3 regions of the Nocardioides sp. NPDC054178 genome follow, and region 3 is predicted to be linked to each of the others. Evidence: riboswitches for the same ligand, from Rfam matches in the RefSeq annotation. Region 3 holds a riboswitch; each other region holds the start of a gene.
The links. A riboswitch is a leader RNA that binds a small molecule or an ion and turns the genes downstream of it on or off. The one in region 3 is predicted to bind cobalamin.
Positions count from the first base shown of each region.

Region 1: linked by a shared signal. The riboswitch ahead of ACZ6WN_RS19555 (prenyltransferase/squalene oxidase repeat-containing protein) and the one ahead of ACZ6WN_RS22735 (cobaltochelatase subunit CobN) in region 3 are both predicted to bind cobalamin.
Region 2: linked by a shared signal. The riboswitch ahead of ACZ6WN_RS23950 (ABC transporter substrate-binding protein) and the one ahead of ACZ6WN_RS22735 (cobaltochelatase subunit CobN) in region 3 are both predicted to bind cobalamin.

Region 1 is NZ_JBVJKY010000005.1:212,590-222,614, reverse strand. It holds gene gatB (Asp-tRNA(Asn)/Glu-tRNA(Gln) amidotransferase subunit GatB) at 1-1,093, shown strand, start outside; gene ACZ6WN_RS19565 (NYN domain-containing protein) at 1,221-1,973, shown strand; gene ACZ6WN_RS19560 (glycoside hydrolase family 19 protein) at 1,984-2,643, opposite strand; cobalamin riboswitch at 2,724-2,843, shown strand; gene ACZ6WN_RS19555 (prenyltransferase/squalene oxidase repeat-containing protein) at 2,910-3,983, shown strand; gene ACZ6WN_RS19550 (hypothetical protein) at 3,977-4,615, shown strand; gene ACZ6WN_RS19545 (CbiQ family ECF transporter T component) at 4,612-5,727, shown strand; gene ACZ6WN_RS19540 (ABC transporter ATP-binding protein) at 5,724-7,367, shown strand; gene ACZ6WN_RS19535 (ECF transporter S component) at 7,364-8,170, shown strand; gene ACZ6WN_RS19530 (alpha/beta fold hydrolase) at 8,172-9,095, opposite strand; gene ACZ6WN_RS19525 (hypothetical protein) at 9,092-9,349, opposite strand; gene ACZ6WN_RS19520 (EamA family transporter) at 9,470-10,025, opposite strand, start outside.
Region 2 is NZ_JBVJKY010000007.1:300,593-310,617, reverse strand. It holds gene rhaS (rhamnose ABC transporter substrate-binding protein) at 42-1,073, opposite strand; gene ACZ6WN_RS23970 (ABC transporter permease) at 1,079-2,149, opposite strand; gene ACZ6WN_RS23965 (ABC transporter permease) at 2,146-3,189, opposite strand; gene ACZ6WN_RS23960 (sugar ABC transporter ATP-binding protein) at 3,186-4,712, opposite strand; gene ACZ6WN_RS23955 (NAD(P)H-dependent oxidoreductase) at 4,891-5,589, shown strand; cobalamin riboswitch at 5,618-5,804, shown strand; gene ACZ6WN_RS23950 (ABC transporter substrate-binding protein) at 5,859-6,914, shown strand; gene ACZ6WN_RS23945 (FecCD family ABC transporter permease) at 6,914-8,239, shown strand; gene ACZ6WN_RS23940 (ABC transporter ATP-binding protein) at 8,236-8,997, shown strand; gene ACZ6WN_RS23935 (peptidoglycan-binding domain-containing protein) at 9,033-9,488, opposite strand; gene ACZ6WN_RS23930 (glycoside hydrolase family 16 protein) at 9,673-10,025, opposite strand, start outside.
Region 3 is NZ_JBVJKY010000007.1:52,707-62,731, reverse strand. It holds gene cobT (nicotinate-nucleotide--dimethylbenzimidazole phosphoribosyltransferase) at 1-879, opposite strand, end outside; gene ACZ6WN_RS22770 (IclR family transcriptional regulator) at 969-1,712, opposite strand; gene pcaH (protocatechuate 3,4-dioxygenase subunit beta) at 1,783-2,544, shown strand; gene pcaG (protocatechuate 3,4-dioxygenase subunit alpha) at 2,541-3,086, shown strand; gene ACZ6WN_RS22755 (lyase family protein) at 3,095-4,354, shown strand; gene pcaDC (bifunctional 3-oxoadipate enol-lactonase/4-carboxymuconolactone decarboxylase PcaDC) at 4,366-5,517, shown strand; gene ACZ6WN_RS22745 (phytoene desaturase family protein) at 5,527-6,975, shown strand; gene ACZ6WN_RS22740 (GNAT family N-acetyltransferase) at 6,986-7,546, shown strand; cobalamin riboswitch at 7,524-7,668, shown strand; gene ACZ6WN_RS22735 (cobaltochelatase subunit CobN) at 7,702-10,025, shown strand, end outside.

The sequences.
Region 1 (10,025 bases), on a different contig from region 3:
CATGGAGGAGGACACCGGCAAGACCACCCACATCGGTGGCGCGACCGGCCGCATCCACGGCGCCGACTACTCGCTCGTCGACTACAACCGCGCGGGCATCCCCCTGATCGAGATCGTCACCCGTCCGATCCTCGGCGCCGGTGCCAAGGCGCCGCTGGTGGCGAAGGCCTACGTCGCCGCGCTGCGCGAGATCCTGCTGGGTCTGGGTGTCTCCGACGTACGCATGGACCAGGGCTCGATGCGCTGCGACGTGAACCTGTCGCTGTCCCCGAAGGGGTCGGACAAGCTCGGCACCCGCACCGAGACGAAGAACGTGAACTCGCTGCGCTCGGTCGAGCGGGCCGTACGTTTCGAGATGTCGCGCCACGCCGCGATCCTCGACGCGGGTGAGGCGATCTTCCAGGAGACTCGCCACTTCCACGAGGACACCGGCACCACCTCCGCCGGCCGGCCGAAGTCGGACGCCGACGACTACCGCTACTTCCCCGAGCCCGACCTCGTCCCGGTCGCGCCGAGCCGCGAGTGGGTCGAGGAGCTGCGCGGCACGCTGCCCGAGCCGCCGGCCGAGAAGCGGGCGCGACTGCAGGCCGAGTGGGGCTACTCCGACCTGGAGATGCGTGATGTCTGGGCCGCCGGTGCGATGGTGCTGATCGAGGAGACGGTCGCGGCCGGCGCCTCCGCCCAGGCCGCGCGCAAGTGGTGGATGGCTGAGCTCTCCCGGGCCGCCAACGACCGTGGTGTCGAGCTGGCCGAGGTCGGCGTGACGCCTGTCCAGGTGGCCGAGGTGCAGAAGCTGGTCGACGGCGGTTCGCTGACCGACAAGCTCGCCCGCCAGGTCTTCGAGGGGCTCCTCGCCGGTGAGGGCACGGTCGCCGAGATCATCGACGCCCGCGGCCTCGCGGTCGTCTCCGACGACGGCGCCCTCGGTGCCGCCGTCGACGAGGCCATCGCCGCCCAGCCCGCGGTCGCGGAGAAGATCCGCGGCGGCAACCAGGCCGCGGCGGGTGCGCTCATCGGCGCGGTGATGAAGTCGACCGGTGGCAAGGCGGACGCCAAGCGTGTCCGCGAGCTGATCCTGGAGAAGCTCGCCTGACCTGCCGAGTCGGCTCGTCCTGACAACAGAATCCGCCGAGTCGGCGCGTTATGACGCGCCGACTCGGCGGCGGTTTTGGTCAAGATGAGCCGACTCGGCGGTGGGGTTGCCTGGCAGACTGTCCGGCGTGACCGAGCCCTTCCGCATTGCCCTGCTCATCGACGCGGACAACGCTCCCGCGACCAAGATCGACGCGATCCTCAACGACCTGGCCGAGTACGGCGAGGTCACGATCCGGCGGGCCTACGGCAACTGGACCAAGCCCGAGCTCAAGGGGTGGATCGAGGAGCTGCACGACGCCGCGATCCGGCCGATGCAGCAGTTCGACCTGACCGCCCACAAGAACGCCTCCGACATGGCGCTCGCCATCGACGCCGTGGAGCTGCTGCACGCGGCGATCCCGGACGCGTTCGCACTGGTCTCCTCCGACTCCGACTTCACGCCGCTGGTGCACTACCTGCGGGAGAAGGGGCGCGCGGTCTACGGCTACGGCCGGGAGAAGACCCCGGCGCCGTTCAAGAGCGCCTGCACCCGGTTCACCGTGGTCGAGAAGCTCGGCGACTCCGAGGAGGAGACCGACACCGAGACCGGGGCCACGCCCGCCCGCAAGCCGTCCTCCTCGGCGACCTCGGGTCAGCTGCTCAAGCGCAACGCCCGGCTGATCCAGCTGCTGCGCAACTCGATCGCCGCGGCCGCCGACGACGACGGCTGGGCCTTGGTCGGCACGGTCGTCTCCCGCATCCGCAACCAGTCCTCCGAGGACCCCCGCAACTACGGGTACGCCACCTGGACCAAGCTCATCAAGGCGATCGACCTCTTCGAGCTCAAGGACGAGGGCACCTCGGCGATCGCGGTCAGCGACAAGCGCACCAAGAAGTGACGTACGCCGGCTAGGACGCGTCCGCGGTGCGGTCCTGGTCGTTGGCCGTCTTCGGGCGGGCGCAGGTGATCCCCCGGGGCACCGACCCGTTGAGGTGCTTCAGCGCGGCCTTGAAGTCGCGGCAGCGCTCGGCGTCCTCCTTCTTGTTGGACGGATAGCCGATCGCCGCGTTGACCCTGCCCATGTCGAGGGCGTCGGCGAGCGGGTTGATGTCGCGGGCGACGGTCCAGTACCACCGCGAGATCGGCGCGCTGTGGTCCAGCGACCGGGCCAGCTCGGGGCGGCGGCGCAGGTCGATGTCGAAGTAGGCGCCGGCGTCGGTGTAGTTGGCCTCGCCGGTCAGCTGGATGTAGCCGCGGCCGGCGTACTTCCGCTTGTCGTGGGGGCCCTTGGCGTCGTGGTGGAAGGAGCTCTCGTTGGCGAGCGTGGCCAGGTAGGCCGCCTGCCGGTAGGGGGTCGTGATCCGGGCATCGGACATGGCGCGGTTGAGGGTCGGCAGCCCGGTCTCGACGGTCTGCCGGTTGCCGACCTTGTCGCCGAACATGGCGACCAGGTCGGCGTAGGTGACCGATGTCCGAGCCGGCGCCGCGACCGCCGTCGTGGCTGGGCAGAGGGCGAGGAGGGTGGCCGAGATCGACGCTGCGACAAGGCCGAGAATCCTGTGGCGCATGGGGACAGAGTGACTGCTCGGCGGCGATCGCGCAAGCAGCCTCGGCCCGGCATAAGATTGCCCCCGAATCAAGCAGAGCCTCAATCAACACACGCCGTGGTGGGGGAAGCCGGTCGAATCCCGGCGCTGACCCGCAACCGTAGGCTCAGGCCCGAGTGTCCTGAGCGAGCCGGAGCACCTGCCGACGGACGCGTACTGACCTGACGCTGTCGTGGAACGCAGCGGGTCGGCCCTGGGCCTTCCCGACGAACAGCGTGGAAGGAACCATGAAGAAGACCGTCCTCGGCGGCATCGCCGCCGCCCTCGCCCTCACTTCCCTCGCCGCCTGCGGCGAGAAGACCGTGGAGGAGGGGGAGAAGCCCACCTACGACGCGAAGGTGTCGACGTCGGTGGCCGACTGGCTCGTCGCCCAGGCGCCGGAGGGCGTGGCTCACAACGCGCAGTACGGCACCGACGACTTCGGGCTCAGCGCCGACATCGGGATCGCACTGGCCGAGGTCGGCGGCTACGACGACGAGATCGCCACGATCGCGGCGGCCGTGATGGAGAACAAGAAGGCGTACACCTCGCCCGGGTTCGGCACCGTCACCTCGGCCGGCGCCACCGCCAAGGCGCTCGTGCTCCAGCAGAACGTCGACGCCTCCGACCCCGGGCTGCTGAAGCAGCTCGAGGGCACCGTCGCCGAGAACGGCCGCATCGCCGACGAGCTCGACCCCAAGGACAAGAAGGCGGCCGACTACTCCAACACCATCGGACAGTCGTACGCCGTGTGGGCGCTCAACAACGCCGAGAGCAAGGAGGCCGCGGCCGCGACGGAGTTCCTGGCCGGGCAGCAGTGCGAGGAGGGCTGGTTCCGGGTCACCTTCACGGCCGACCCCGCCGCCGACGACCAGACCTGCGACGCCGACCCGAAGGCCACCCCCGACGCCGACGCGACCGCGTTCGCGCTGATCGCCCTCTCCACGGCGGCCTCTCCGGAGGCGGAGAAGGCCGTCAAGGCAGGCGTGGAGTGGCTGAAGGAGACCCAGGCCGAGGACGGCTCGTTCAAGGCCGCGACCGGCAACATCGCCAACTCCAACACCACCGGCCTGGCCGGGTGGGCGTTCGGGCGCGCCGGTGAGACCGAGGCCGCGGAGAAGGCGGCGGCCTGGGTCGCCGACCACGTCGTCACCTGCGGCGACGACGCCGGCGCGGTCGCCTACGACGACGCCGCGCTGACCGAGGGCAACACCAAGGGCCTGACCAAGGAGTCCGAGGGGATGTACCGCCTCGCCGCCGCGCAGGCGCTGCCGTCGCTGGTCTTCCTGCCCAAGGACGCGACCACGAAGAGCTCGTGCTGATCCTGCGCGATCTCCTGGTGGCCCTGGCGTTCCTCGCCGGGGCCACCGCACCCATCTCCTCGGCAGCCGCATCGCCTGCTGCATCGACGGCTGCATCGACGGCCGAGGCGTGTGACGGCGTCACCGTCGTCGTCGAGCCCAACGCGCTGGGTGGCGCGCCCGAGGTCACCTGTGTCCGGCCCGACGAGGGCGACACCGGCGCGGACCTCTTCGAGAAGGCGGGACATCCGCTCACCTACGTGACCTCGATGCCCAGCGTCGTGTGCCGCATCGACGAGCGCCCGAAGGCCGCCGGGTGCGCCCAGATGCCGCCTGCCGACGCCTACTGGTCGCTGTGGATCACCGACGATTCGGGGGCCTGGAGCTACGCCTCCAGAAATGTTACCGAAATCAGCGTGACCTCCGGGCAGGGTGTTGCGTTCACGTGGATAGACGACGATGTCGTTACCGCTCCGGCGACGGAGCTTGGGGATGCTGTGGGGGCGCCCTCAAGCCCGTCGCCGGAGTTATTTCCGCAGGACTCGGCTTCTCGACCCTCCTCCGAGCCCGCGCGGCTGCCCGGATGGGTCGCGCCGGCAGGGATCCTCGCCCTCTTCACCGTCGCGGGTGCCGTGTGGTGGCGCCGACGATGACCACGTTGCTCCGTGAGGCCGTGGTCGCGCACCTGCCCCGCGACCTGCACCCCGTCGCCTGGTGGGTGTGGGCGATCGGCCTGGCCGCGTACGCCTCCTTCACCACCAACCCGCTGCTGCTCCTGCTCGTGGTGGGGGTGGTGTCGGTCGTGGTCGCCGCGCGCCGCGGCGAGCAGCCGTGGGCGAAGGCGTTCCGGCTCTACGTCGGCCTCGCGGTCTTCATCGTCGTGACCCGGGTGCTCTTCCGGGTGCTCCTGGGTGCGGTGCCGGGTCACGTGCTCATCGATCTTCCCGAGATCCCGCTCCCAGAGTGGGTGCTGGGGATCCGGCTGCTCGGGCCGCTCACCCGGGAGGCGCTGCTGGCCGGCCTCTACGACGGGATGCGGCTGGGGGTCATCGTGATCTGCGTCGGCGCGGCCAACGCGCTGGCGAACCCGAAGCGGCTGCTGCGCTCGCTGCCGCCGGCGCTCTACGAGATCGGCACCGCTGTCGTGGTCGCCGTGACGGTGCTGCCGCAGCTGGCCGAGTCGGTGCAGCGGGTGCGGGCCGCGCAACGGCTGCGCGCCGGCGCGACCGGCAACGTCAAGCGGCTGCGCCGCTTCCTGGTGCCGGTGCTCGAGGACGCCCTGGAGCGGTCGATGGCGCTGGCGGCGGGGATGGACACGCGTGGCTACGGACGTACGGCCGGCGTCGCCGTAGGCACCCGGCGGATCACCTCGGTGCTCATGCTGGTCTCGCTCGTCGGGCTCTGCGCCGGCGTCTACGCGGTGCTGGACGGCACCACGCCCGGCTGGCTCGCCGCCACCATGCTGAGCCTCGGCGCCGGCACCGCGGCCGGAGGGCTGGCACTCGCCGGTCGCCGGGTGACGCGGACCGTCTACCGACCCGACCGGTGGCGCTGGCCGGAGGTCGTGGTGGCGCTGAGCGGGATCGTGGTGGCCATCGTGGGCTGGTGGGTCGCCCGTGATCAGGTCCCGGTCGCCTTTCCCGGGGTGAGCACCGTCCCGGACGTCACGCTGAGCGCCATGCTGGGTGTGCTCGTCGGCCTGGTCCCGGCGGTCGCCGCCCCACTACCGGCATCATCGCTCGTTCACGAGGAGGCAGTCGCATGATCGAGCTGCGAGGCATCACGTTCACCCCGCCCGACTCCTCCGAGCACGTGCTCAAGGACGTCGACCTCACCATCGAGGAGGGCGAGCTGCTCCTCGTCTCCGGTCCGACCGGCTCGGGGAAGTCGACGTTGCTCGGTGTGCTCGCGGGTCTGGTGCCGCGCTTCTCCGGCGGTGTGCTCGACGGTGACGTGCTGCTGGACGGGGCCTCGATCGTTCGTACGCCGCCGCGCGAGCGCGCCGGGATCATCGGCTGGGTCGGGCAGGACCCGGTGGCCGGGTTCGTCACCGACACGGTCGAGGAGGAGCTCGCCTACGGGATGGAGCAGCTCGGCCTCCCGCCGGCGACCATGCGGCGCCGGGTGGAGGAGACCCTCGACCTGCTCGGCATCGCCGAGCTGCGACAGCGGTCGCTGCGGGAGCTCTCCGGCGGTCAGCAGCAGCGCGTGGCGATCGGCTCGGTGCTCACCACCCACCCCCGGGTCGTCGTGCTCGACGAGCCGACCTCCGCCCTCGACCCCACCGCCGCCGAGGACGTGCTCGCCACCATCACCCGGCTGGTCCACGACCTCGGCACCTCCGTCGTGCTCGCCGAGCACCGCCTCGAGCGCGTGGTGCCGTTCGCCGACCGGATCGCGCTCCTCGTCGGCGACGGCTCCGTCGCCGTCGGCGAACCGGCCGAGATCCTCGCGTCCTCGCCCATCGTGCCGCCGCTCGTCGAGCTCGGCCGCGAGCTGGGGTGGTCGCCGCTGCCGTTGACCGTGCGGGATGCCAAGCGGAAGGCGAGAGGTGTGGCGCTCGTTGACCGTGTCGGTCATCTCGACAGGCTCGCCAGCACTCGCGGCTCGGCCGACGAAACCGCTGGTCGAGCCGCCGGAGCCGCTGGGCGAAGGCGTGTCGAGACCAACACAGTCGGCTTGAGCACCCGCTCTCTCACCGTCACCCGCGGACGTACGCCGGTCCTGCACGACGTCTCGATCGAGCTGCCCGCGGGGCGGGTGACGGCGCTGATGGGGCGCAACGGCTCGGGCAAGTCGACGCTGCTGTGGACGCTGCAGGGGACCCAGAAGCGGCTGGCCGGCTCGGTGGACGTGGCCGGCAAGGACCCGGCGACCCTCGACCCCGACCGACGCCGTGCCCTCGTCGGGCTGCTGCCGCAGACCGCGGCCGACCTGCTCTACCTGGAGACGGTCGCCGAGGAGTGCGACGCCGGTGGCCCGCGGACCCGGGAGATCCTGGACAGCCTCGTCCCCGGCATCCCCGACGGCCAGCACCCTCGCGACCTCTCCGAGGGCCAGCGGCTCGCGCTGGCGCTGTCGCTGATCCTGAGCGCCGACCCGCCGGTCGTGCTCCTCGACGAGCCCACCCGCGGCCTCGACTACGCCGCCAAGCAGGCACTGTCCGAGATCCTGCGCGAGCTCACCGAAGCCGGCAAGGCGATCCTGGTGGCGACCCACGACGTCGAGTTCGTCGCCGAGGCCGCCGACGACGTGGTGGTGCTCGCCGACGGCGAGGTGGTCTCCGCCGGTGACGTACGCAGCGTCACGGCCGAGTCGCCCGCGTTCGCGCCCCAGGTGAGCAAGGTGTTCGGCCCGGGCTGGCTGAACGTGCGCGAGGTCGTCGCGGCGGTGGGCGAGGGATGATCCGGTTCTCGCCCCGCACGGCCATCCTGCTCGCGATCATCTCCGTGGCCGGGCTGATGATGTTCTGCTGGCCGCTGCTGCTCCACGGTTACGAGCGGGTGCAGCCGCCGTTCATCTTCCTGGCGCTGCTGCCGCTGATGCTGGTGGTGCTGCTGAGCGAGCTCGCCACGGGCGGGATCGACACCCGGATGATCGCGGTCCTCGGCGTGCTCAGCGCGATCGAGGCCGTCCTGCGCGCCGTCTCCGCCGGCACCGGAGGGGTGGAGCTGGTCTTCTTCATGCTCATCCTCGGCGGCCGGGTCTTCGGCCCCGCCTTCGGGTTCGTCCTCGGCTGCACCAGCCTGTTCGTCGCCGCGCTCGTGACGGCCGGCGTCGGGCCGTGGCTGCCCTACCAGATGCTCGGCGCCGCCTGGGTGGCGATGGGAGCCGGGCTCCTGCCACGCGCGAGCGGCCGCCGCGAGATCGGGCTGCTGGCGGCGTACGGGATCTTCGCCTCCTACGCCTACGGTCTCCTCCTCAACCTGCAGGGCTGGCCGCTGCTCACCGGCGTCACGGTGCCGGGCGCGAGCGGCAACCTCTCCTACGAACCGGGCGCGGAGTTCAGCGAGAACCTGGCGACGTTCCTGCGCTACACCCTGGTCACCTCGACCAGCAGCTGGGACACCGTGCGCGCGATCACCACCGCGGTCGCCATCGCCCTGCTCGGCCCCGCCGTCCTCGCCACCCTGCGCCGCGTCGCCCGTCGGGCCACCGTCACCGGGGTCGTGACCTCGACAGGCTCGACAGGCGCGACCGCCGGCTAGGTCAGGCGCGCTGGTGCTCGGCGACCCGGGCGAGAAAGGCCAGCAGCAGCTGGTGGACCCGGTCGGGCTGCTCCATCTGCACGAAGTGGGTGCCGTCGAGCTCGACGAAGGTGCCGTCCTTGACCCCGGCGGCGACCCGCGACATGTGGCGCGCACCGGCGATGAGGTCGCGGGTGCCCGCGACCAGCACGACCGGCACCTTGATCCGGCGCAGCGAGACCGAGCGGCGCTGGGAGGTGCGCAGCGCGAGGTGGAAGTACCACTCGACCGGGGTGGTCAGGAACTCGGCCAGGGCCGCCGCGGCGAGCTCGGGATCGGGGACCTTGCCGATCAGGCCCGCCTTGGAGAACACCTCGATCGCCCGCGGGCCGAGGTCGAGACGCGCCGCCAGGGGAGTGATCAGGGAGCCGGTGCGACACAGCACCCGCGAGGCGGTGCGGGTCATGATCGCGGCGGCCGGGGCGGGCAGCCGCAGCGGCCCCAGCATCGACTTGAACGTGTCCCCGGGCACCCCGGCGACACCGAAGACGCCGGAGACCCGCTCGGGGTGGTCCGCGGCCAGCTCGAAGGCGGTGTTGACCCCGATCGACCAGCCCATCACCACCGGCCGGGAGAGCGCGAAGGCGTCCATCACCGACAGGGCGTCCTCGGCGAAGTGCCTCGAGGTGGTCTGCTCCGGGTCCTTCGGCCGCGCCGAGCCGGAGGTGCCGCGGTGCTGCCAGGAGACCACGCGTACGCCGCACGAGGTGTGCAGCAGCGCCGGCCAGTTCCACGGGCTGGTGCCGAGGCCGTTGCACAGCAGCACCGTCGGCCCCTCGATGACACCCTCGGGGTCGTTGGTCCAGGCGCGGATCAGGGTGCCGTCGTCGGAGAGCACGTCACGGAACGCGACCGTCGACTCGGCCATCGCCCGCGGTGGATTCATGCCGACATTCTCTCCGAAGCGAGCAGTTGGAGATAGTGCTGGACATCCTCACGCTCGGCACGCCGCAGCAAGAGCGCCTCCTCGGCGGCCTTGGCGTTGTGCCGGGCGACGAGCTGGGAGGCCACCGGCCAGGCGAGCAGCAGCTGGATCGGTCGGAGGAACGGGCCGACCATCCGACCCGCGGTGCGCGCGGCGAGGAGGGCGGCGACCTGGGCGACGGCGGTGGTGTGTACGGGTGCGGTGATGGTCGACAACGGAGCAACTCCAAGGACAGGCGGCGGACCGGGCGGCGGAGGGGGAGTTGTCACCGAACTGTAGTGACCTCAACGTTCGGAGTCAGTGACGTTCCGATGTCGCTTGTGTGAAACACCCCACTACGCCGGGGTCGACTCGGCCGGCACGTGGTGCGCAGGCTTCCCGGTCGTGGTCGCGCCCGCGGAGGCGACCACGACACAGGCGATCGCCAGCCACTGCAGGACCGAGAGTCCCTCGTGGAGGATCAGGATCGCGGCCAGGGCGCCGGCGGCCGGCTCCAGCGACATCAGGATCGCGTAGAGCCCCGACTTGATCGAGCGCAGGGCGACGAGGTCGAGGGAGTAGGGGATCACCGAGGACATCAGCCCCACCATCAGCCCGACCAGCCACACGTGCGGAGACCCGAGCCCCTCGGCGTACGCCATCGCCGCAGGCGTCAGCGCCAACGCCGCGACCGTGGAGGCCAGGGCGAGCCCGTCGAGCCCCTCCCACCGCGCTCCGGTCGCCTTCGACAGCAGGATGTACGCCGCCCAGCAGACCCCCGCGAGCAGCGCGAAGAGCACGCCCACGATCGAGATCCGGCCGGGTTCGAGGCCGAGCAGCACGACCCCCGCAGCGGCCAGGGCGACCCAGACCAGGTCGCGGGCCCGCCGCGAGGTGACCAGCGCGATCGTG
Region 2 (10,025 bases), 250 kb from region 3:
GCGAGTAGTCCTACGAACAGCGTGTTACACGTGCGCGCGACTCAGAAGTCGAAGTCGTCGATGTTCGACTCGTCGAAGACCGTCGGCTCGCCCAGGACGACGACGCCGTCGGCACCGACGGTGTATTCACCCAGGTCACCGGCCTCGAAGGTGTCGCCCTCCTTGCCCTCGATGTCGCCGGAGGCGAGCGCGTCGGCGGTGTAGGCGGCCAGGTAGCCGAGCTGCTCGGGGTCCCACAGCGCGAAGGCCTTGACGGTGCCGTCCTTGACGTACTCCCGCATCTGGTTGGGGGTGCCGAGACCGGTCAGCGCGACCTTGCCCTTGTACTGCGAGTCGGAGAGGTAGCGCGCGGCCGCGGCGATGCCGACCGTGGTCGGGCTGATGATGCCCTTGAGGTTCGGGTGGGACTGCAGCAGACCGGCGGTCTTGTCGAAGGACGTCTGGTCGTCGTCGTTGCCGTACACGGTGTCGACGAGCTTGATGTCGGGGTGGCTGGCAGCCAACTCCTCCTCCATCAGCTTGATCCACTCGTTCTGGTTGGTGGCGTTGGCCGCCGCGGAGAGGATCGCGATCTCGCCCTTGTCGCCGATCTGCTCGGCGATCAGGTCGACCTGGCTCTTGGCGATGCCGGCGGCGTCGGCCTGGCTGACGAAGACGTCGCGGAACTGCGGCTCGGTGTCGGAGTCCATCGTGACGACCTTGGTGCCGGCGTTGCGGGCCTCGTCGAGGGCGTCACCGATGGCGGTCGGGTCGTTGGCCGAGACGACCAGGGCGCCGGCGCGCTGCTGGGTCGCGGTGTTGATGAAGCTGACCTGGGAGTCGGGCGTCGACTCGGTCGGGCCGACCTGCTTCCACTCGGTGCCGATCTCCTCGGCAGCCTTCTTGCCACCTGCGTCGGATGCGTCGAAGTAGGGGTTGCCGAGATTCTTCGGGATGAAGGTGATGCTGGTGGTGTCGCCGCCATCCCCGCCATCGCTGCCGCTGTCGCTCCCGCCACCGCAGGCGGACAGGGCGAGGCCGAGGGCCGCAACGATGGCGACGGCACTGCCGGCGCGTCGGAACTTGCTGGTCATGTCTCTCACTCCGATTTCTTTGAGTTCTTCGAGGATGGTTCGTCCGAGCTCTGTTGCCGGCGATAGGTGCCGACGATGCGACCGGTCCAGCCGAGGACGCTGGCCGCGATGACCGCTGCGATGAGAAGTACGCCGGTGATGATCTGGATGAGGTTGGCGCTGAGCCCGTCCAGGCGCAGCGCGCTGCCGATGGTCCCGATCAGGACGACGCCGGCGATCACCCCGGGGATCGCGCCGCGGCCACCGAAGATGGACACCCCGCCGAGCAGCACGGCCGCGATGACCTGGAGCTCCATCCCGGTGGCGTTGTCACCGCGCGCGCTGCCGTAGCGCAGCGTGAAGTAGATGCCCGCCAGCCCCGAGACCAGCCCGCTGAGCGTGAAGAGGATCAGCTTCGTACGGTCGACGTTGACCCCGGAGAAGCGGGCCGCGTCCTTGCTGAGGCCAGCGGCGAAGATGCCGCGCCCGAAGGGCGTGAAGTGCAGGACCACGGCGAAGATCAGGATCAGGACGACCAGCGGGATCGTCATCATCGGAATCTGGGTGTCGCCGATCCGGGCCTGGACGAGGTCGCCCCAGGCGTCGGGCCAGTCGGTGATCGCGGTGGTGCCGAGCGCGCCGACCGCGATGCCGCGGAAGAGCGCCATGGTGCCGATCGTGACGGCCAGCGACGGCAGCCCGTAGCGGGTGACGAGCACCCCGTTGAGGGCACCCGCGACGGCGCAGGCGAGCAGGGCGAGCACCATCGCGGCGACCATCGGGACGCCCTCACGGTGCAGCACCCCGAACAGGACGCTGGAGAGCCCGACGACGCTCGCGACCGACAGGTCGATCTCGCCGGTGATGATGATCAGCGTCATCGGCAGCGCGATCAGCAGGATCGGCGCGATGTCGAGCACCAGGAAGTAGACCGTGATCGGGTCGGAGAAGTTGAGGATCGCGACCGAGGCGTACGTCCACACGACCACGAGCAGGGCGATGATCGCCGCGTCCCTGGTCATCAGGGTTCGCTGCCACCACGGCTTGGCGTGCGCCGCATACGTCCGCGGCTGGGCCTTCTCGGCAAGCAGACTCATGACTCTTCCCTCTCTGCGAGGAGCTTGTCGTGCTGACGGCGGGCGAAGTAACGGTCCAGGACGATCGCGCCGATGATCAGCGCACCGACGACGGCCTGCTGCCAGAAGTCGGGGATGCCCAGGACCGGGAGCGCCCGGTTGATGGTGGTGAGGAGGTACGCCCCCAGGGCCGCCCCGAGGACGGTGCCGCTGCCGCCGAAGATGGCCACGCCACCCACGACCGCGGCGCCGACGGCCTCGAGCTCGATGCCCTGACCGACACCGGAGCTGATGGTGCCGTAGCGGGAGACGTACAGGATCCCGGCGAGGCCGGCGAGCGCACCCGAGGTGGCGAACGCCTGCAGCACCCGGCGCTTGTCACGCAGGCCGTAGAGGGTGGCGGCGTCGGGGTCGGAGCCGATCGCGTAGAACTGGCGGCCGACGCGGGTGGAGCGCATCAGGTAGATGGCCACGGCCAGCAGCGCGAACGAGATCCAGGCGAGGTTGGGGATGAACAGGAACGATCCGGTGCCGAAGTCGAGCAGCCCCGGCGGGATGTCGGAGGCGTTGATCCGGTCGCTGCCGGCCCACTCGAGCATGATCCCGCGGTAGACGTAGAGAGTGCCGAGGGTGATGACCAGCGCCGGCACCTTGGCGAAGGCGACCAGCGCCCCGTTGATCAGGCCGAGCACGGCGCCCGCGGCGATGGCGATCAGCACGACCAGGATCACCGGGAGCCCGGTGTCGAGGAAGAGACGCCCGGCCAGGTACGCCGTGAGCCCGAGGGTCGAGCCGACGCTCAGGTCGACGTTGCGGGTGACGATCACCATCGCCTGGCCGATCGCCAGGCACACGAGGATCGCGGGGGTCAGGGTGAGGTCGCGCCAACCGTCCGTGCTGAACAGGAAGTTGGGGTTCACCGCCGTGGTCACCACGAGCAGCGCGATGAAGGCGACGGCGATGCCCGTCTCGCGCTGCTTCAGGAGCCAGGTCAGCCGGCTGGCTGCTCGGTGGCGTGGCTGCGGCGCGGCAGGGGCAGGCGCGTCGAGCGTGGTGGTCATGATGCCTCGCTGACGTTCAGGGTGGTGGAGTGGTGGGCGGTCGCCGCGCGCATGACGGCCTCGGGGGTCGCCTCCTCGCGGCTCAGCTCGGCCGTCTGGTGACCCTCGCTGAGGACGATCACCCGGTCGGCCATACCGAGCACCTCGGGCAGCTCGGAGGAGATCATCAAGATCCCGAGACCCTCCTGCGCGAGGGTCGAGAGCAGACGGTGGACCTCCGACTTGGTGCCCACGTCGATGCCTCGGGTCGGCTCGTCGATGATCAGCACCTTGGGCCGGGTCGAGAGCCACTTGGCCAGGACGACCTTCTGCTGGTTGCCGCCCGAGAGCGTGCCGGCCAGGGTGTCGAGCGTCGCGGCCTTGACCTCGAGCCGGGCTGCCCAGTCGGCGGCCGAGCGGTTCTCGATGCCGGTGCTGATCAGCCCGGTGCGGGCGAGCCGGCCGCTCGTCGGGAGCGTGATGTTGCGCGAGATCGGCGCATCCAGGACGAGACCGTGCTGGCGGCGGTCCTCGGGGACGAACGCCAGCCCCATCTCGATCGCGCGTCTCGGGTCACCCGCCGGGACCGGCCGGCCCTCGAGGGTGACCTCGCCGCTCTCGTAGGGGTCGACACCGAAGATCGCCTGCGCGACCTCGCTGCGCCCGGCTCCGACGAGGCCGGCGAGGCCGACGATCTCGCCCTCCCGGACGGTGAGGCTGATGTCCTGGAAGAGGCCGGTGCGGGTGAGGCCCTTGACCTCGAGCAGCGGCTTGCCGACGGTGGCCTCGAGCTTCGGGTAGAGGTCGGAGACCTCGCGCCCGACGAGCCGCTGGACGATCTCGTCCTCGGTGACCGCCGAGATGGGGTCGGTGGAGATGTAGGCGCCGTCGCGCATCACCGTGATGGTGTCGCAGAGCGCGAAGACCTCGTCGAAGCGGTGGGAGATGAAGACCACGGCGCAGCCCTGGTCGCGCAGCGTGCGCGCCACGCTCATCAGCCGCTCGACCTCGTTGCCCGAGAGGGCGGCGGTCGGCTCGTCCATGATCAGGACCTTGGCGTCCAGCGAGAGCGCCTTGGCGATCTCGATGAGCTGCTGGTCGGCGATCGAGAGGCCCTCGGTCGGACGGTCGGGCTCGATCGGGACGCCGAGCCTGGCGAAGAGCTCGACGACCTCGGTGCGCATCGCGGCGCGGTCGATCCTGCCCCAGCGGTTGGTCGGCTGGCGTCCCATGAAGATGTTCTCGGTGACCGAGAGGTCGGGGAAGAGGGTGGGCTCCTGGTAGATGACCGCGACCCCGGCCTGCTTGGCGTCGGCGGTGTTGCGGAAGTCGACCTGCTCCCCGGCGAGCAGGTAGTCGCCGGCGTCGCGGCGATAGAGCCCGGCGACGATCTTGACCAGGGTCGACTTCCCGGCTCCGTTCTCGCCCACGAGCGCGTGGATGGATCCGGCCTCGACCCGGAGGCTTCCGGACCGGAGGGCGCGTACGGGGCCGAACGACTTGGCCACGTCCCGCAGCTCCAGTGCGGCGGGTGTGTCCGGCATGGGCAACTCCTCGAATTGAAAGGTTTCAAGCCTGGTTTACGCTAGTGATGGCAATCACATACGTCAACACTCTGAGGCCGCTAATTTGAGCGAGATCCGGACTTTGTCCTCTGACCGCTTCGCCGCCCGCCCACGCCCAGGCGGGAATCCCGCCGCGTCAGACGGCGTTCAGGGCCCCATGCACGCACTCTGGGTATGGGCACATCCGCACGCGTCATCACTCAACGGACGGCTGCGCGAGGTCGGCGTGAACGCGCTCCGCGCGGCCGGCTGGAGCGTCGACGAGATCGACCTCTATCGAGAAGGTTTCAATCCACTTCTGGTGGAGCAGGGCGAGGCCGACGTACGCCGCCACCAGGAGCGGCTGCGGGAGGCCGAGTTGCTGGTCGTGCAGTTCCCGCTGTGGTGGTATTCGGTGCCGGCCATCCTCAAGGGCTGGATCGACCGGGTCTTCGAGTCGGGGTTCGCCTTCGACGTACCGGACCCGGAGACCGGCAAGCCGCTCAAGTACGGCAAGGGCGGCCTGGTCGGCAAGCGCGCACTGACCGTGGTCACCGCCGGTGACCGGGCCGCGACCCTGGGTCCGCGCGGGATCAGCGGAGACATCGAGGACGTCCTGTGGCCGCTGCTGCACGGCACGTTCTGGTACACCGGGATGGACCCGCTCCGCCCGCACCTGATCACCGACACCGACACCATCGACGCCCAGGTCATGGCGCGGATCGAGGCCGACCTGAGCGTACGTCTCGAGGGTGTGATGACGGAGCCGCGGATCGGCTACCGGCCGATGGCCGAGGAGCACTACGACCACACGATCCGGCTCCACGACTCGGTCGCGCCCGGGGAGGACGGGCTGAGCGCCCATCGCGAGGGCTGAGGTCGTGGCCTGCCGGGGCGGGGTCGCCTGCTACGGTCGTGTGGCCAGCCGCTCGGGACCCGGTCCCGGCACGGGAACCCGGTGAGAGTCCGGGACTGACGCGCAGCGGTGTGGGTGACGGACGGGACACTGTGCCACTGGGCCCTCGGGTCTGGGAAGGCGTCTCGCGCCGGTCGATCCCGAGTCCGAAGACCTGCTGGCCCTGCAGCAGACCGCTGCCGGTCAGCACGGGCGACGCGCACCAGCCCGCGACCCGCTCGAGGACCGACGTGCACCCCTCCCGCACCATCCGACCGACCCTGGCCCGTACGTTCACCGCGAGCACCATCCTGGTGCTCGGCTCCGCGCTGGCCGGCTGCGCCACCGACCAGCGCTCCGGCGCACCGCAGGCGGCCGCAGACGCGGCCGGCTTTCCGCTCACCCTGACCAACTGCGGCCGTGAGCTGACCCTCGAGGCGCCGCCCGAGCGCGTCGTCTCGCTCAACCAGGGCACCACCGAGATCCTGCTCTCGCTCGGCCTCGCCGACTCGATGGCCGGCACCGCGAGCTGGACCGACCCGGTGCTCGACACGCTCGCCGCCGACAACGAGGACGTGCCCCGGCTCGCCGAGAACGCGCCGTCCTACGAGCGCGTCCTGGAGGCCGAGCCCGACTTCGTGACGGCCTCCTTCGCCAGCACGCTGGGTGAGGGCGGGGTGACCACGCCCGAGGACCTGGAGAAGCTCGGCGTGGGCTCCTACCTCTCCCCCGCCGAGTGCCTCAAGGACAACGAGGGCGACGACGACGGCACCCGCCACGATACCCTCGAGATCGACACGATCCTCCAGGAGATCACCGACCTGGCGCGGATCTTCGGCGTCCCCGAGCGCGGCGAGGAGCTCGTCGCCGACCTGTCTCGGCGCCTGGAGGCCGCCGAGAGCCAGGCGCCCGAAGGCGAGGTGAGCGCGATGTACTGGTTCGCCAACTCCGAGTCTCCCTACCTGGCCGGCTGCTGCGGCGGCCCGGGGATCATCGGCCGCACCCTCGGCATCGAGAACGTCTTCGACGACACCACCGACGAGTGGCCGCAGATCAACTGGGAGACCGTCGCCGAGCGCAACCCCGACGTCATCGTCCTCGGCGACCTGACCCGCAAGAGCCAGACCGCCGAGACCGCCCGCGCCAAGATCGACTACCTGAGGAGCAACCCGGTCACCGCCCGGATGGACGCGGTCCGCAACGGCCGCTTCGTGACCCTCTCCGGTGCCGAGCTCAACCCCTCCATCCGCACCGTCTACGCGGTGGAGAGCACCGCCGACCAGCTCGCCGACCTCGGCCTCCGCTGATGTCGGTACGCCCCGAGCCGAGGCGTCACCCCCGTCGGCCGAAGCGTCACCCCGGTCGGCCGAATTGGCAGGGCGGTGACGCCTCGGGCGACGTAGGTGACGCTTCGGCCGACCTGGGTGACGGCTCGGCCGACCTGAGTGACGGCTCGGCCGATGTACGTGACGGCTCGACCGACCTGGGTGACGCCTCGCCCGACCTGGGTGACGGCTCGACCGACCTAGGTGACGGCTCGGCCGACCTAGGTGACGGCTCGACCGACCTAGGTGACGGCTCGACCGACGTAGGCGACGGCTCGACCGACGCGGGTGACGGCTCGGCGATCAGGATCACCGGCCTCCTGCTGGTCCTGGCTCCGCTGCTCGTGCTGGCGTCCGTCGCCGGGGCGATCACCGTCGGACCCTCGGACCTGGGGGTCGGCGACGTCTACGGCGTGGTCGCCGACCGGGTGGGCCTGGGCTCCTCCGACCTCACGCTGCTCCAGCAGAGCATCGTGTGGGACCTGCGGCTGCCGCGTACGTTGCTGGCCGGGATCTGTGGGGCGGGGCTGGCCATCTGCGGGGTGATCCTGCAGTCGCTGCTGCGCAACCCGCTCGCCGACCCGTTCGTGCTCGGCATCTCCTCGGGAGCCTCCACCGGGGCGGTCGCGGTCGTCGTGCTCGGCATCGGGTCGGGCGCGATCGGTCTCTCGACCGGGGCGTTCGCGGGCGCGCTCGTCTCGTTCGCGCTCGTGCTGCTGCTCGCCTCGCTCGCCGGCGGCACCACCGACCGGCTCGTGCTGGCCGGCATCGCCGCGACCCAGCTCTTCTCGGCGCTCACCTCGTTCATCGTGTTCACCGCGGCCGACGCCGAGCAGACGCGCGGGGTGCTCTTCTGGCTGCTCGGGTCGCTCTCCTCGGCGAGCTGGACCGACGTGCTCGTCTGCGGGGTGGTCGTGGTCGGCGGGCTGCTCTGCTGTGTCGCGGGCGCCGGCTGGCTGGACGCGTTCGCGTTCGGCAACGACGCCGCGGCCTCGCTCGGCGTCGACGTCACCCGCATCCGGGTGGTGCTCCTCGTGCTCACGGCGCTGATGACGGCCGTCATCGTCTCCACGTCCGGGGCGATCGGCTTCGTCGGGCTGGTCCTGCCGCACCTGGCGCGAGCGCTGGTCGGGGTCGGGCACCGGCTGCTGCTCCCGGCCACCGCACTGCTCGGCGCGATCTTCCTGATCTGGGTCGACACCGCGGCCCGCACGGTGATCGATCCCGAGGAGCTCCCGGTCGGGGTGGCGACCGCGCTGGTCGGCGTACCCGCGTTCGCGCTGGTGCTGATGCGAGCGCGGCGATGACGGCGCTCGAGGCCGGCCGGGTCCGCTGGGCGCCCCGTGGCCGGCTCGTGGTCGACGACGTGTCCCTCCGGGTCGAGGACGGAACCACCGTGGGGCTGCTCGGGCCCAACGGGTCCGGGAAGTCCTCGCTGATCCGGATCCTGGCCGGTCTCCGGCCGCCGGACTCCGGGGGCGTCCTCCTCGACGGCAGCCCGCTCGCCGGCATGTCCCGGCGCAGGCTGGCCCGCCGGCTCGCGGTCGTGGAGCAGGAGCCGGCGACCAGCCAGGACCTCCGCGTACGCGACGTCGTCGCCCTCGGCCGGGTCCCCCACCGCCCGGCCTGGGCACCCGACAGCGCCCAGGACCGAGGCGTCATCGAGGAGGCCGCCGCCCACGCCGGCATCGCCGACCGCCTCGACCAGCGCTTCTCGACGCTGTCGGGCGGCGAGCGGCAACGTACGCAGATCGCTCGCGCACTCACCCAGGAGCCGGAGATCCTGCTCCTGGACGAGCCGACCAACCACCTCGACGTACGTCACCAGCTCGCCCTGCTCTCACTGGTCCGCCGGATGCCCACGACATGCCTGGTCGCGCTGCACGACCTCAACCTCGCCGCCACCTACTGCGACCAGGTCTTCGTGCTCTCGGAAGGCCGTGTCGTCGCCGGCGGCCCGCCCGCACAGGTGCTCACCGAGACCCTCATCGCCGACGTCTACGGCGTGCGAGCCCGCGTGCACCACGACGAGGGCGTCCTGATCCGCTTCCTCGGCCCGGCGTGATGGTCAGCCGGGCCGAAGCTGCTCAGTCCTCCGCGTCAGACCCAGACCCACTGGAAGCTCGCGGCCGCGCGCGTCTCACAGCCGCGGTACCTGATGTCGTCGTTCCATGGCCAGGTCATGGCCTTGCTGGTGTTCGGGCCGAACAGTCCGTCCTGCTTGAGCCCGTGACGCCCCTGGGCCACCTTCACCGCCGCCTTGGTCGCGTCGCCGTAGATCCCGTCGACGTCCAGGTTGCGCCCGTAGCACTGATTCAGGGCCCGCTGCAGGGTCTTGACGGCGTTGCCCGTATGACCCGGGTTCAGGTAGCACAGCGGCGTGTTCGCGCTGTTCGAGTCGTACACCATCGCCATCCGGTAGTTGTAGTTGTGATACACCCACCCGCTCGCGCTGCCGTTGCACACGCCCGCAGCTGATGCCGGCGGCGAGCTAACGACGACGCTCGCACCGACGACCGCCAGTCCGGCAAGCGCGAAAGTGAGCTTCTTGTTCAATGATCTGAGCAACGTTCCTCCTGTGATCAAGATCGGACGGCTCAGGCTGACAGGACCGGGTGAGCTCTCAGACCCGTACCGAACCCGTAGTGCTCGGGCGCCGGCCGAGACAGAAACGACGGGACGTTCCGGTCGGTCCACCCGCGGGTGACCGATCGGAACGTCCCGTCGTATCCAGGTGGGCCTAGAGCTGTGAGTCGTAGACGCGTACGTAGTCCACGACCATGCTCTGCGGGAACTGGGTCGTGCCGTCGGGGTTGCCGGGCCAGTTGCCGCCGACCGCGACGTTGAGGATGAAGAAGAACGGCTGGTCGAAGACCCAGGGGTTGGCGCCGGTGTTGGCGGTGGTGAAGGTCTGGTAGGCGACGCCGTCGACGGACCAGGTGATCGAGCCGGGCTGCCAGTCGATGGCGAAGGTGTGGAAGGTGTCGGCGAAGGACCAGCCCTGCGGGTGCATGTACTGACCGGTGATGCCGTTGCCGCCGGAGTATCCCGGACCGTGCAGGGTTCCGTGGACCAGATGGGGCTCATAGCCGA
Region 3 (10,025 bases):
GGGCTCGGTGGAGCGGTGGCCGGCGGCGAACCACGCCGCCGCGCCCGGCTCGATCCGGTCGGCGGTGAGGGCGCAGGCGACGCTCATCAGGCCGTCGAGAAGCACCGGGGTGCCGCTGCGGGCGGCCTCGAGGAGATAGCCGGTCGTGGCCGCCAGGTCGGCGCTGCCGAGCGCGGCGAGAGTCTCGATCGGGTCCTCGACACGCTCACCGGCACGGGCCAGCGCGGTGGTGATGACCTCGGTCTTGGTCCGCAGCGCGTCATCGCCGATGCCGGTGCCGCGGCCGGTTACCTCGCTCGCGGGGAGCCCGAGCCCGGCGGCCACCATCGCCGCCGCGGGCGTGGTGTTGCCGATGCCCATGTCGCCGCTGATCAGCAGCTGCGCACCGGCGGCGATCTCTTCGCGGGCCACCGCGGCACCGGCCTCCAGCGCGGCCATGGTCTCCTCGGCGGTGAGCGCGTCCTCAAGATGGATCGCACCGCTCCCCCGCCGGATCTTGTGCCGCGTCAGGGCCTCGCGGGTCGCCGCGTCGAGCTCCTCGAACTCCTCGTCGACACCGAGGTCGAGCACCCGGACCTGGACGCCGTGCGCCTTCGCGAGGGCGCTGACCCCGGCCCGGCCGCCCAGGAACGTACGCACCATCGCGCCCGTGATCGCCGACGGGAACGCCGAGACCCCGTGCTGGGCGACGCCGTGGTCACCGGCGAAGATCACCAGTCGTACGTTGTCGACCGGTCGCGGCGGCACCTCGCCCTGGCACGCGGCCACCCAGACCGCCAGCTCTCCCAGGCGGCCCAGGGCTCCGGGAGGTGTCGCGAGGGCGCCGAGCCGCTCGGTGGCGGCGCGGCGTACGTCTTCGTGCGGGGTCTGGATCGTCACCAGCGCAAGGTACCCCACCCCGCCGGAGCCAGGCCTCGCTGGTTGAGCCGTGAGCGCCAGCGAGCGTGGAGCTGGCTCGACCAGCGGGGTCAGGTGAGGCCTCGCGAGACGCCCTGGGCGGCGACCTTGAGTGCGGAGACGAGGCGGAGGCGGTTGCGGCGGAGGTCGGAGACGACGATGCCGAGGGCCCCGACGACGCCGGAGGCGGTGGTGATCGGGACCGAGACCGAGCAGGCGCCGAGGGTCATCTCCTCGACGGTGGTCGCATAGCCCTCGGAGATCGCCCGGTCGAGCTGGCGCCGCAACAGGCCGGGGCTGGTGATGGTGTGGCGGGTGAACGGTCTGAGCGGGCCGGCCAGCACCCGGTTGCGTACGTCCTCGGGCGCATGGGCCAGGAGCACCTTGCCGACACCGGTGGAGTACATCGGCAGGCGTGAGCCGACCGAGGAGACGATGGGGACGTTGCGGGTGCCGCGGAGCGTCTCGAGGTAGAGCACGTGGTCGTCCTCGCGCACGGCCAGGTGGACCGTCTCCAGGGTCGCGCCGTAGAGGTCGTGGAGGAACGGGGCCGCGACCGATCGCAGGTCGGTGGCGACCGGGGCGAGCAGGCCGGCGTCCCACAGCCGGCGGCCGACGGCGTACGTCCCATCCTCGTCCCGCACCAGGCCGCCCCACTCGACCAGCTCGGCGACCAGGCGGTGGGCGGTCGGGAGGGAGACGTCGGCACGCGACGCGAGCTCGCTGAGGGTGAGCCGGCGATGACCGGCGTCGAAGGCACCGATGAGACCGAGGACGCGCGAGGCGACCGTGCGGCCTCCACTGCCACCTGCCATTCGGCGCCTCCTTTTGCTCAGCGGAATTCCGCGCTTTCATCGTACGCCTCCCGCACCTAGCGTTCGGAACGTGACAGCGACCACTGAGACTCAAGCGGACCTCTCGGCCGAGATAGCGAAGATCGAGGCCGACTCCGAGGGCCAGAACGTACGCCAGCCCCTGCTGGACTACCCGCCCTACCGGTCCAGCATCCTGCGCCACCCCACCAAGGACCCGCGCCATGCGGACCCGGAGACGATCGAGCTGTGGGCTCCGTGCTTCGGGCACTCCGACGTGGAGCCGCTCGAGGCCGACCTGACCATCGCCGGCAGCAACGAGCCGATCGGCGAGCGGATCACGGTCAGCGGCCGGGTCCTCGACGGCGAGGGACGCCCCGTGCGCAACCAGCTCGTCGAGATCTGGCAGGCGAACTCCGCGGGCCGCTACATCCACAAGCGCGAGCAGCACCCCGCTCCGCTCGACCCCAACTTCACCGGTGTCGGCCGCTGCATCACCGACGCCGAGGGGCGCTACCGGTTCCAGACGATCAAGCCGGGGCCGTACCCGTGGGGCAACCACATCAACGCCTGGCGGCCGGCGCACATCCACTTCTCGCTCTTCGGCCGCGCGTTCACGCAGCGGCTGATCACGCAGATGTACTTCCCCAGCGACCCGCTCTTCGCGCTCGACCCGATCTACCAGTCGATCACCTCGCAGAAGGACCGTGACGCCCTGGTGGCGAGGTACGACCACGACCTCTCCACCCCCGAGTACTCGATGGGCTACAGCTGGGACATCGTCCTGACCGGCCCGAGCCGCACCTGGACCGAGCCCGAGGAGGGCGACCTGTGAGCACCATCCCGACCCCGGGCCAGACCATCGGCCCCTTCTTCGGCTACGCGCTCCCCTACGAGGGCGACGCCGACCTGGTCCCGCCGGGCAGCCCCGGCTCGATCCGGCTGCACGGCTGGGTCTACGACGGCGCCGGCAACCCGATCCCCGACGCGCTGCTGGAGATCTGGCAGACCGACGCCGAGGGCAACGTCCCGCAGGCCGAGGGGTCGCTGCACCGCGACGGCTGGACCTTCACCGGCTGGGGCCGCGCCGACACCGACCCGAACGGCCACTACACCTTCTCGACGGTGCTCCCCGGCGCGGCCGAGGAGGGCGCGGCGCCGTTCGTCGCTCTCACCGTCTTCGCCCGTGGTCTGCTCGACAAGCTGCACACCCGGATCTACCTGCCCGAGCACCCCGCCAACGCCGGTGACCCCCTGCTGGTGTCGCTGTCCGAGGACGAGCGTGCGACGCTGGTGGCATCTGCGGACGCAACCGGGTTGCGATTCGACGTGCACCTCCAGGGCGACCGCGAGACCACTTTCCTTACCTACGGCTGAGGAGTCGAATGTCGCTGCTGTGGCCAGGCGAGGAGCGCGCCGGGGACCTCTTCTCCGAGGCCGCCTACCTCGCCGCGATGGTTCGGGTCGAGGAGGCCTGGCTGGCCGCGATCGTGTCCTCGGGGATAGCCCCCGAGGAAGCGCGTACGCCACTGGCCGGCCTGGTCTCCGAGGCCGATGTCCCGGGGCTGGCCGAGGGTGCGGAGGCCGGGGGCAACCCCGTCATCGGCCTGGTGAAGCTCCTGCGGAGCCGCCTCGACGGTGAGGCGGCCCGGTGGCTCCACAAGGGCCTGACCAGCCAGGACGTCGTCGACACCGCGCTCGTGCTCTGTCTGCGCGACGCGCTCGATCGAGTCGAGGGGGAGCTCGCCGCACAGGCCGCCGCGCTGGCCGGTCTCGCCCGGGAGCACCGCGCCACCGTGATGTCGGGCCGCACCCTGACCCAGCACGCGGTGCCGATCACCTTCGGCCTCAAGGCCGCGACCTGGCTCGGCGGTCTGAGCGACGCCGCCGAGGCGCTCCGCGCGACGCGTACGTCGTTGCCCGCCCAGGTCGGCGGCGCGGCCGGCACCCTGGCGGCGGTCGTCGGCCTGGCCCGGCTCCGTGGTCTCGGTGATCCGGTGGCCGCGGCCCAGCAGGGCGCCGCGACCACGGCGACCACGCTCGGACTGACCCCGCGGGTCCCCTGGCACACCAACCGCGCCCCGCTGACCTCGGCCGCCGACGCGCTGGTCACCGCGGCCGACACCTGGGGCCGGATCGCCACCGACATCACCCTGCTGACCCGCCCGGAGATCGGCGAGCTCGCCGAGCCGGCGGGTGAGGGCCGCGGCGGCTCCTCGACGATGCCGCACAAGTCCAACCCGGTGCTCTCGGTCCTCATCCGCCGCCACGCGCTCGCTGCTCCCCCGCTGGCCGCGACGCTCCACACCGCCGCGGCCTCCTACCTCGACGAGCGTCCCGACGGCGCCTGGCACGTCGAGTGGGAGACGCTGCAGATCCTCGCCCGCCGCAGCGCCGTCGCCGCCTCGCAGACCACCGAGCTGCTCGCCGGGCTCCGTGTCGACGCCGCCCGGATGCGCGCCACCGCCGAGGCCGCGGGCGCGGACCTGCTGGCCGAGCAGCGGTCGCTGACCGGATTCGTGGGCGGCGAGATCCTGGCCGGCTCCGAGGCCGCGGCAGGTCTCGATGCCTATCTCGGCGCCACCGATGCCCTCATCGACACCACTCTCGCCCGCGCCCACGAAATCTGGAAGACCGGACTTTGAAAGGAAGCGTCATGACTCCGAGGATCACCCCCGTCGAGCTGGCCGGAGACCCGAGCAAGCCGCTCCTGGTCGTCGGCCCGTCGCTCGGCACCTCGGTGAGCGCGCTCTGGGCCGCCACCGCCGAGCTGCTCGCGGACAGGTTCCACGTCATCGGCTGGGAGCTCCCGGGCCACGGCCACGGCGCTCCCACCAAGGAGCCGTTCTCGATGGCCGACCTCGCCGCCGGGGTGCTCGCCTGTGTCGACCGGGTGCTCACCGACCGCGGCGAGCGCCACGGCACCTTCGCCTACGCCGGCGACTCGGTCGGCGGAGCCGTCGGCCTCCAGCTCATGCTCGATGCCCCCACCCGGGTGAGCGCCGCGGTGCTCACCAACACCGGTGCGAAGATCGGCGAGCCCGAGGGCTGGAACGACCGGGCGACGACCGTGCGCGCCGCCGGCACCGCCTCCCAGATCGCGGGCTCCACCCAGCGCTGGTTCGCCCCCGGCTTCCTCGAGCGCGAGCCCGCCCGGGGCGGCGTCCTGCTCCACTCGCTGCGCGACGCCGACGCGGAGAGCTACGCGCTGGTGTGCGAGGCGCTGGCGGCGTACGACGTCCGCGGCCGGCTCGCCGAGGTCGCCGCCCCGGTCCTGACGGTCGCGGGTCTCGACGATGCCCCGACGCCGCCGGCCTCGCTCGAGGAGATCGCCGTCGGGGTGCGCAACGGGCGGCTGGTCACCCTCGACGCCGTCGGCCACCTGGCTCCCGCCGAGGCTCCGCACGCCGTCGCCACCCTGGTCACGTCCCACGTGACGGCATCGGACCCGGCCTACGCGGCCGGGATGAACGTACGCCGCCAGGTGCTCGGCGACGCCCACGTCGACCGGGCCACCGCGGCGATCACCGACGTCAACCGCGACTACCAGGACCTGATCACGCGCTACGCCTGGGGCACGATCTGGACCCGCCCCGGCCTCGCCCGCCGGGACCGATCGATCGGCGTCCTGACCGCCCTGGTCGCGGGGCGCCACTTCGAGGAGCTCGAGTTCCATCTCCGCGCCGCCCTCACCAACGGGCTGACCCGTGAGGAGATCATCGAGGTGCTCCTGCAGACCTCGATCTACGTCGGCGTACCCGCCGCCAACACCGCGTTTGCCGTCGCCAACCGGGTCCTGAACGAATAGCTTGTCGACATGACCAGCACCGCGACCGTCGTCGGCGCCGGGCCCAACGGCCTGGCGGCGGCGATCGTGCTCGCGCAGCAGGGCGTGCGGGTCACCGTCCTCGAGGCCGCCGAGACGGTCGGCGGTGGCACCCGCACCGCCGAGCTGACCCTGCCCGGGTTGCGCCACGACATCTGCTCGGCGATCCACCCGCTCGGGGTGGCCTCCCCGTTCCTGCGCGGCCTCGAGCTGGAGAAGTACGGCCTGACCTGGCGTTTCCCCGAGATCCAGCTCGCCCATCCGGTCGACGCGAGCACGACCGCGCTGCTGCACCGCTCCGTCGAGGAGACCGCCGCGGGGCTGGGCACCGACGGGCGGCGCTGGCAGCAGCTGTTCGGCCCGGTCGTCCGCGGCTTCGACACGGTCTCGGAGCACATCCTCGGTCCGATGGTGCGGCTCCCGCGCCATCCGTTCCGGCTGGCCTCCTTCGGGATGCGCGCCGCTCCCCCGGCCGCCGTGCTCACCCGGACCTTCCGTGAGGAGCCGGCCAAGGCGCTCTTCGCGGGCTGCGCGGCGCACGCGTTCCAGCCGCTGGACCGCCCCGGCACGGCCGGCGTGGGCACCATGCTCGTCGTCAGCGGGCATCGCCACGGCTGGCCCGTCGCCGAGGGCGGCTCGCACGCGATCACCCTCGCCATGGCGCAGCGGCTCGAGGAGCTGGGCGGCACCATCGTCACCGGCACCACCGTCCGCGACCTGGCCGATCTTCCCGACGCCGACGTCACCCTCTTCGACACCAGCCCCGGCGGCTTCGCCGACATCGTCGGTGAAGCCCTCCCCCAGCGGCCACGACGGGCGATGCGGAGGTGGCAGCACGGCCCCGCGGCGTACAAGCTCGACCTGGCCGTCCGCGGCCCGATCCCGTGGCGCGACCCGCAGATCGGACGCGCCGGGACCGTCCATCTCGGCGGGACCAGCGCCGAGGTGGCCGCGAGCGAGAAGGAGATCGCCGCGGGCCGGATGCCGGAGCGTCCGTTCGTGCTGATCGGTCAGCAGTACGTCGCCGACCCCTCCCGCTCGGCGGGAGACCTCAACCCGGTCTGGGCCTACGCGCAGGTCCCGCACGCCTTCGAGGGTGACGCCACCGACGCGGTGCTCGCCCAGATCGAGCGCTTCGCGCCGGGCTTCCGCGACCGGATCGTGGCGACCCACGTGACCACACCGGCCGACTACGCGGCCTACAACCTCAACTACGTCGGGGGTGACATCTCCACCGGCGCCAACACCCTTCGCCAGCTGATCATCAGGCCGACCCTCACCGCCTACGAGACCGGTATCCCCGGGATGTTCCTCTGCTCGGCCGCCACCCCGCCCGGCGCCGGCGTCCACGGCATGTGCGGCTACCACGCCGCCCACCGCGCCCTGCGCCACCTGGCCGCGATGGGGAAACCAGGTGCCACCGGCTTCCGTCCTGGCTAACGTCTGGCCCATGCCGCAAGCCCGTCTGCGCACCGAGCGTCTCGACCTGGTCCCGCTGAGCGAGGAGCATCTGCCGTTCCTGGTCGAGCTCAACTCCGACCCGGTGGTGCTGCGCTTCCTGTTCACCCGCGCGCTCACGCCGCAGGAGACCGAGGAGCGAATGCACACCTGGATCCGGGTGGCGAAGGAGACCGAGGGGCAGGGCAAGTGGATCGGGTACGCGGCCGGTGAGGCCGTGGGCCTCTACATGCTCGAACCGCCCGACCATCCGCCCCGCACCGACGCCGCCGAGCTCGGCTACCGGCTCCCGCAGCGGCACTGGCGGAAGGGGTTCGCCAAGGAGGGGTCGCGCGAGCTGCTCCGGCACGCCTTCGAGGACCTCGGCCTCGACACCGTGATCGCGCAGACGATGGCCGTCAACGAGGCCTCCCGGGCGACCATGGTCTCGGTCGGGATGAGCTTCGTGCGCAGCTTCCACGAGGAGTTCGAGGAGCCGCTCGCCGGGCACGCCGAGGGCGAGGTCGAGTACGAGATCAACCGCGAGACCTGGCTCGCGGGCCGCGCGGGGTAGGCTGCGAGCACGCTCGTGGCGCAGGAACCCGGTGAGAGTCCGGGGCGGTTCCGCCACTGTGACGTCCGTACCGCTGCCGGTCACGGGCACAGCCAGACACTGGCCGCGGGCATCCGACCGATCGACGGGGCGAGAACCCCTAGGAGGACCCCGGCATGGCCGACCCTGCACGCGTACGCATCGCTCTTCTGTCCACCTCGGACACCGACCTGCTCTCGGCCCGTGCCAGCGGCGCCGACTACGCCTGGGCGAACCCGTCGCGGGCGAGCGACCTCGAGGCCGTCGTCGCCGGAGCCGACCTGGTGGTCTTCCGGCTCCTCGGCTCGCCCACCGAGCTGTGGGACGGCCTGAGCGCGGTCAAGGAGCGCGGCACCCCGGTGGTGGTCCTGGGCGGCGAGCAGCAGCCGAGCGCCGAGCTGATGGAGCACTCCACGGTGCCGATGGGTGTCGCCGCGGAGGCCCACCGCTATCTCGCCGAGGGCGGCCCGGCCAACCTCGCCCAGCTGCACGCGTTCCTCTCCGACACGGTCCTGCTGACCGGGTTCGGGTTCGAGCCGCCGGCCGAGGTGCCGGCGTGGGGGTTCGCGGAGCGGCCCGCGCCCGCCGACGAGGCGCGGCCGAGGATCGGCATCCTCTACTACCGCGCCCACGAGACCAGCGGGAACACCGCGTTCGCGCACGCGCTGGCCGACGCCATCGACGCGACCGGCTCGGCCACCGGCGTACCCGTCTTCGCGGGCTCGCTGCGCTCGGCCCCCGACGACCTCTACGAGGCGCTCGGCACCCTCGACGCCCTCATCGTGACCGTGCTCGCGGCGGGCGGCTCCGTGCCCGCGTCCGCCTCCGCCGGTGGTGAGGACGAGGCCTGGGACGTGGAGCGGATGGCCGCACTCGACATCCCGGTGCTGCAGGGCCTGTGCCTGACCAGCTCGCGCGCGGAGTGGGAGGTCTCCGACGACGGCGTCACGCCGCTCGACTCGGCCAACCAGATCGCGATCCCGGAGTTCGACGGGCGGATCATCACCGCCCCGTTCTCGTTCAAGGAGCTCGACGAGCAGGGTCTCCCCCACTACGTCGCCGACCCCGAGCGCACCGCGCGGGTGGCCCGGATCGCGGTCAACCACGCCCGGCTCCGCCACACTCCGAACGCCGAGAAGCGCCTCGCGCTGGTGCTCTCCGCCTACCCGACCAAGCACGCCCGGATCGGCAACGCCGTCGGCCTGGACACCCCGGTCTCCGCGATCAGGATGCTGCGTCGCCTTCGCGAGGAGGGCTACGACCTGGGGCAGGACAACGAGGTCGTGCGCCTCCTCGACGGCCCGGACGACACCGCCGCCGGCGACGCCCTGATCCACGCGCTGATCGCCGCGGGCGGTCAGGACGAGGAGTGGCTGACCAACGCGCAGCTGACCGACGCCCACGTCCGTGTCTCGAAGGCGTCCTACGACGAGTGGACCAAGGATCTCCCTGCTGAGCTGCGAGAGCAGATGGTCGAGACCTGGGGGCCGACGCCGGGCAACCTGTTCGTCAACGACGACGGCGAGCTCGTCCTGGCCACGCTCCAGGCCGGCAACATCGTCATCCTGATCCAGCCGCCGCGCGGGTTCGGCGAGAACCCGGTCGCGATCTACCACGACCCTGACCTTCCCCCCAGCCATCACTATCTCGGTGCCTACCGCTGGCTGGAAGCCCCCAGAGATCAGCACGGCTTCGGTGCCGACGCCGTCGTCCACCTCGGCAAGCACGGCTCGATGGAGTGGCTGCCCGGCAAGAACGCCGCCCTCTCGGCGAGCTGTGGCCCGGATGCGGCGATCGGCAACATGCCGCTGATCTACCCGTTCCTGGTCAACGACCCGGGCGAGGGCGCCCAGGCCAAGCGCCGCGCGCACGCCACGATCGTCGACCACCTGGTCCCGCCGATGGCGCGTGCGGAGTCCTACGGCGACATCGCGCGGCTGGAGTCGCTGATGGAGGAGTACGACCGCATCTCCTCCATGGACCCGGCCAAGCTGCCCGCCATCCGCGGCGAGATCTGGCAGCTGATGAAGGCCGCCGAGCTCCACCGCGACCTCGGCATGGAGGAGCGTCCCGAGGACGACGACTTCGACGACTTCATGCTCCACATCGACGGCTGGCTCTGCGAGATCAAGGACGCCCAGATCCGCGACGGCCTGCACGTGCTCGGCGCAGCCCCCGAGGGCGAGGCGCGGATCAACCTGGTGCTCTCGATCCTGCGCGCCGCGCAGGTGTGGGGCGGCGTCGGCGGCGCCGTGCCCGGTCTGCGGGCGGCGCTCGGCCTCAAGGAGGGCGCCGACACCCGGGCCGTCGACGAGATCGAGACCCAGGCTCGCGCTCTGGTGGAGCGCATGGATGCGGCCGGCTGGGACCCGGCCGTCGCCGAGTCGCTCCACGACGACCCGGCCGTCCGGCAGGTGCTCGTCTTCGCCGCCGAGCAGGTGGTGCCGCGGCTGGCGGGGAC